2 linked regions of the Alkalihalophilus pseudofirmus genome follow. The protein of the gene in region 2 interacts with the protein of the main gene of each other region in a pairwise test. Links are inferred from orthologs where the notes say so. Each region holds a gene or a part of one and is shown on either strand. Other genes may lie near its edges. The genes, in order: rpe and eno.

What was found.
Region 1: the proteins of eno (region 2) and rpe interact in binary tests that used the Escherichia coli proteins (3 or more experiments, as listed by UniProt). The link is inferred for Alkalihalophilus pseudofirmus from one-to-one orthologs.

What each region holds. Positions count from the first base shown.
Region 1 is NZ_CP117835.1:2,631,602-2,634,792, forward strand. What follows is about bases 207-3,065. They hold rpe (ribulose-phosphate 3-epimerase), read right to left. Parts: upstream 2,031-3,065; coding sequence 1,383-2,030; downstream 207-1,382. Other genes in these bases: PQ478_RS14085 (Asp23/Gls24 family envelope stress response protein), read right to left, coding at 207-438; rpmB (50S ribosomal protein L28), read left to right, coding at 665-853; spoVM (stage V sporulation protein SpoVM), read right to left, coding at 905-985; rsgA (ribosome small subunit-dependent GTPase A), read right to left, coding at 2,034-2,930; pknB (Stk1 family PASTA domain-containing Ser/Thr kinase), read right to left, coding at 2,999-3,065. In the rest of the region: PQ478_RS14080 (DAK2 domain-containing protein), read right to left, coding at 1-52; more of PQ478_RS14085, read right to left, coding at 76-206; more of pknB, read right to left, coding at 3,066-3,191. UniProt on the Escherichia coli protein: Catalyzes the reversible epimerization of D-ribulose 5-phosphate to D-xylulose 5-phosphate.
Region 2 is NZ_CP117835.1:3,529,708-3,532,852, forward strand. Bases 1-2,813 are described here. They hold eno (phosphopyruvate hydratase), read right to left. Parts: upstream 2,146-2,813; coding sequence 856-2,145; downstream 1-855. Other genes in these bases: secG (preprotein translocase subunit SecG), read right to left, coding at 1-114; gpmI (2,3-bisphosphoglycerate-independent phosphoglycerate mutase), read right to left, coding at 2,167-2,813. In the rest of the region: more of gpmI, read right to left, coding at 2,814-3,145. UniProt on the Escherichia coli protein: Catalyzes the reversible conversion of 2-phosphoglycerate (2-PG) into phosphoenolpyruvate (PEP). It is essential for the degradation of carbohydrates via glycolysis.

The sequences.
Region 1 (3,191 bases), 900 kb from region 2 along the record:
CTTCGACAAACATATGGGCAAGTTTTTTTCCTTCAATCGAATTTACTGACACAACAAGCTCCTCCTAACTACACCTTACGGATTAGTAACGCGGACGCCTTGAACAAAAATATTCACGGAATCAACATCTAACCCTAACATTTGTTCTAACTGATACTTCACTTTCGTTTGGACATTGTAAGCTACTTCAGAAATTTTTGTACCATAGCTTACGATAATGTACATATCGATATGAATTTCCTCATCGATCTCACGAATTACCACACCGCGGCGAAAGTTTTCTTTTCCTAACAAATCAGTAATACCATCCTTGATTTGCTTTTGGGAAGCCATACCAACAATACCGTAACAATCGACTGCTGCTCCGCCAGCAATTGTAGCTACTACATCTTTAGAAACATCTACAACACCTAGTTGGGTTTTCATTTCAATGGACATAAATGATTCCTCCTTCTCGAATTCAAGACTTCGGTCATTATCGTCATTTTACTATACTCAAAGGGTTTTTTAAAGTTGTTTTAAAATAAGCGGGGCAAAGATACACTGTCAAGCAACTTTACTTGATAAACTTTCCGTGTAGCTATTGCATTCATATAGGGGCTGTGCTACTATAGTCAAGTATGATTTCTGTGGTCATCGCTATTGGTATAAGGAGGTGCAGATCATGGCTCGTAAATGTGCAATTACTGGAAAACAAGCAAAAAGCGGCAACAAGCGTTCTCACGCATTGAATAAAACAAAACGCCGTTGGGGTGTAAACGTACAAAAGGTTCGTATTTTAGTAGATGGTAAGCCTAAGCGTGTATATGTTTCTACTCGTGCGCTTAAGTCTGGTAAAGTTGAACGCGTATAATTTACTTCGTTACTAACAAAAAAGCACCGTATACACGGTGCTTTTTTGCATTTACCCCTTTTTGAATGAGTTCAGCATGGCCCTTACGAATCCACCTAAAAATTTGGGCAGTTTGATTGTGTAGAATTTCATAGCTCCTCCTCCTCAACGTAAAACCCATGAGTTAATGATAAAGAACTTTAGCTAGCGACCAGAGCGGGCGGTAGCAAAGCTTGCTTCACCCTTTCGATAAAAAGACTTGCAGTATAATAGAGAAAGGATAAAAACAACACTCTTTTCTACTAGTATATTCACAAGCTAAGAACTATACCTACTTTTTCCCGAGAATTCTCTAACCTTGTCTTCCTACCCTATACATATGCATTTTTTTACTAGATATGTCTTGGACTTTTTGAGTAAGTACACCTCTTTATCTGACCCTAAAGCACATAATACTTATATGCACTAGTTGACCCAACCGTTCCCTGCAATTAAAAAGAACCTAAGAAAACAAAAAAAACGTTAGTCGGATGACTAACGTTCACACAGATTAAGACCCTCTAATGTCAGCAATTGCCTTCGCACGGTCTTCTTTATTGTAAATAGCTGAACCAGCTACTAACACATTAGCACCAGCTTCCACGCATTGTTTAGCTGTTTCCGGATTCACTCCTCCGTCCACTTCAATCTCAACATCTAAGCCTTTTTCTTTAATGTAGGAAGAAGCTTCTTTAATTTTTGGCAGAACAGATGAAATGAAAGACTGGCCGCCGAAACCTGGATTTACGGTCATAAATAAAATCATATCCAGATCCTCCACTATTGGTTTAACCGCGTCAAACGGGGTATGAGGATTTAAAACGACTCCTGCCTTGCAGCCATTCTCTTTAATTAAGTGAATGGTTCTGTGAAGGTGCGGACACGCTTCTACATGCACGGTAATGATATCTGCACCTGATTTTGCAAACTGCGGGATATATTGATCAGGATTTTCGATCATTAAGTGAACATCTAACGGCAGTTTAGTAACGGGACGGATCGCATCCACAATTAAGGGACCGATCGTAATATTTGGAACAAAATGCCCGTCCATCACATCAACATGGATGTAATCGGCACCGCCTGCCTCTACTTCTTTAATATCTTCTCCAAGGGTAGCGAAATTAGCTGAAAGAATCGATGGTGCAATTTTAATCATGATCTAATACCTCCGTTTAGTGTTCTTAATTTCATCTAAAAAAACAAGATAATGCTCATAACGGCCGTTGTCAATTTCACCTTGCACAAGCGCTTCTTTTACTGCACATTTAGGTTCAGAGGTGTGCGTACAGCCCCGAAACTTGCATAGATTATGGACGCTTGCCATTTCAGGAAAACAGCTTGATAAGTCTTCAGGCTCCATTTCAATAAAATCAAGCGAGCTAAAGCCAGGGGTATCTGCAATTAATCCCCCGCCCACTGCTAATAATTCTACGTGTCTTGTTGTATGCTTGCCTCGACCTAGATGACTTGAAATTTGATTGGTTTCAATTTCTAGTTCCGGTTTTAGTACGTTTAGCAGAGAAGATTTACCTACTCCTGACTGACCCGCGATAACGGTGACTTGATCTTTGATACAAGATAGAATTTCTACCATTTCGTTCGTTTGATTTGATGATTGGTTTTGATTTGTTGTTAAAATGACGGTATACCCAATGGCTTCATATTGCTTTTGATATTCTTTTATTTCCGCTAGTTCATTTGGTAATAATAAATCGACCTTAGAAATAATAATAACCGGTTTGATATTGTTTGCTTCGATATGTACTAAAAAACGGTCGAGTAACAGCGGACTGAAGTCAGGTTCCTTCGCTGAAAAAACAAGCAATGCTTGATCGATATTAGAAATAGGCGGACGTACCAGTTCATTCTTTCGATCAAATACATCTAAAATATAACCATCTGTACGATTTTCTGCTTCAAATTCCACCTCATCTCCTACAAGCGGTTTAATCTTGCGCTTTCTAAAATTTCCACGACCTCTGCATTGGAATATTCCATCTTCATTTTGAACGTAATAAAAACCACTTAAGGCTTTTACAATCATACCAGTTGCCATGCATGACCTCCTTAATTTTCCCCAAAACAAGTAGAAAGAGCTTAGCTTACTCACTAAGCTCTCTTCTTTTAATTGAATGTATATTGCTTAGAACTATGAGCTTGGTTTCCGTTGACATAAACATCAAATGAACCTGGATATTCCTCACTTACCTCTAGAGGTATGGAATAGGTTTTCGGTTCGGTTATTGATTCCTCAACAAATACTTCATCAGCCCCATTTGTTGTCGCATCACGATATATGATGCGGATCTCATAACTA
Region 2 (3,145 bases):
TGCTCCACCAGAGATTGCACCAGATAAACCAGCACTACGTCCAGATTGAAGTAGAACAACCGCAATTAACGCGATTGAGACGATAATTAATAAAACAAAAGCAACCGTTTGCACCCCTTCTACACCTCCAAGCACAATATGCGCTTCTATAACTTTACCACAAATAAGAGTGTTGTAACAACATTATTTACAGAATCGATTAATAACTAAATAAAGGATGTGCGACGTAAAATAAGGACTTTACCTCGTAAATTCTACGCTTGAGGCTTTCCATGCCATAATTGTTGATTTCCGCTCCAATCAACAGAGCGAGAAGGTTGTATAGTGCTCCCTCAATATAAGTAGCACTTAGTGAATAGAACTGAGCCTATTAACTACATCAATCCACTCGATTCAGGGAGAAAGCAATAACTCAGCGGATGAAATATGCGAAGACTCCTGCGGTGCCTAAAGCAGGGCTGAGATCCCACAGGGCATAAGCCCGAGGAAGCTCAGCAGCTCACCGCGGAAAGCGAAGCATATTTCAGGAGCGACGACTTTGCTATAACCTTTGTTTGAGGCACTTTATGTTTAATTGCTTTTAAAGTATAACTAAATCGCTCCACATAATAATTACAAAAAGCAGTAACCCAGCGGATGAAATATACGGAGACTCCAGTGGCACCTAGAGCAGGAGTGAGATCCCACAGGGCATAAGCCCGAGGAAGCTCACTGGCTCCCCACGGAAAGCGAAGTATATTTCAGGAGCGACGACTTTGCTATAACCCATGTTTAAGGTACTTGTTTTTCAAGATTGGTAAGTAATCTACAAAAGAAAAAGAAGCGCATCGTCATGCGCTCCTTTTCATCGATTTATTACTTCTTTAAGTTGTAGAATGCACTGCGGCCGCCGTATTGAGCAACGTTAGCCAGCTCGTCTTCGATGCGTAGAAGTTGATTGTACTTCGCTACGCGGTCTGTACGAGAAGGTGCACCTGTTTTGATTTGTCCAGCATTTGTCGCAACAGCGATGTCAGCGATTGTAGCATCTTCTGTTTCACCAGAACGGTGAGAGATAACTGCTGTGTAACCAGCACGCTTCGCCATTTCGATTGCTTCAAATGTCTCAGTAAGTGTACCAATTTGGTTCACTTTGATTAGGATTGAGTTACCAATCCCTTTTTCAATACCTTCAGAAAGCTTTGTTGTGTTTGTAACGAATAGATCGTCACCAACAAGCTGTACTTTACCGCCAAGACGATCTGTTAACAGCTTGAAGCCATCCCAGTCGTTTTCGTCTAAGCCATCTTCAATTGAGATGATTGGGTATTTAGAAACAAGCTCTTCATAGAATGAAACCATTTCTTCTGAAGAAAGAACTTTACCTTCGCCAGAAAGATGGTATTTACCGTCATCTTTGTTGTAGATTTCAGAAGCAGCAACATCCATTGCAAGAACCACTTCTTCACCTGGCTTGTAACCAGCTTTTTCGATTGCTTCAATGATTGTTGAAAGTGCTTCTTCATTTGAAGATAAGTTAGGAGCAAATCCACCCTCATCACCTACAGCTGTGTTGTAGCCTTTGCCTTTAAGAACAGCTTTTAGGTTATGGAAGATTTCAGCACCCATGCGTAATGCTTCTTTGAAGTTTTCAGCACCGATTGGCATAACCATGAATTCTTGAATATCAACGTTGTTATCAGCGTGCTCACCACCGTTGATGATGTTCATCATTGGAACAGGAAGCTGCTTCGCGTTGAATCCGCCAAGGTATACGTATAAAGGTACACCAAGTGCTTCAGCAGCAGCATGAGCTACAGCCATAGATACACCAAGAATTGCGTTAGCGCCTAATTTAGATTTATTTTCCGTACCATCAAGCTCAATCATTAATTGGTCGATACCAAGTTGATCTAGAGCGTCAAAGCCAATAAGCTCAGGAGCAATAACGTCATTTACGTTATCAACTGCTTGAATAACTCCTTTACCCATGTAGCGCTCGCCGCCATCACGTAATTCTACTGCTTCATATTCACCAGTAGACGCACCGCTTGGTACAAGCGCACGGCCCATCGCACCAGACTCAAGATATACTTCTACTTCTACTGTAGGATTACCACGTGAGTCAAGGACTTCGCGTGCGTAAACATCTGTAATCATTGTCATAATGTAGTCACTCCTTAAAATTTAAAATAGTTTCTTTCCAGTCATTTCGTTTGGCTGAGAGCCGCCAAGTAGGGCAAGTACTGTAGGAGCTAAATCAGCTAAAATTCCATCTTCACGTAGTGTGAGACCTTCTTGTGTGACGATAACAGGCACTCGGTTTGTAGTGTGCGCAGTCATTGGCTTATTATCAAGCGTTATGACTTCATCGGCATTACCGTGGTCCGCAGTAATGACAGCCGCTCCGCCTTTAGCAATGATTGCATCGACTATTTTACCTAAGCACTCATCCACAGTTTCTACAGCCTTAATTGTCGGCTCAAGCATGCCTGAGTGTCCAACCATATCAGGGTTTGCAAAGTTAAGGATGATCGCATCGTGCTTGTCTGCTTCAATGTCTGCTAGAAGTGCGTCCGTTACTTCATAGGCACTCATTTCAGGCTGAAGGTCATACGTTGCCACTTTTGGAGAATCGATTAAAATACGTTCTTCTCCTTCAAATGGCTCCTCACGTCCGCCGCTGAAGAAAAATGTCACATGTGGATACTTTTCTGTTTCGGCGATACGTAATTGTTTGTAGTTTTGCTGTGCTAATACCTCACCTAATGTGTTATCTAGGTTTGTTGGTTTAAACGCCACATAGCCGTCGACTGTCTCACTAAAGTGCGTCATACACACATAGTGAACGCCTGTTGGATGAGCTGGTCCACGCTCAAACCCACGGAAGTCTTCGTTTGTAAATACTTGTGACATTTGAATCGCACGATCCGGACGGAAATTGAAGAAAATCACCGCGTCATCATCTTGTACCGTACCCACTGGCGTACCGTCTTCATTCGTCATCACAGATGGAATGACGAACTCATCATGGATTCCGTTTTCATAGCTGTCTTTTAACAGCTCGAGCGGATCTTGATAAGTTGGTCCTTCGCCATAAACCATTGCGCGATATGACTTTTCAACACGGTCCCAGCGACGATCACGGTCCATCGCATAATAACGC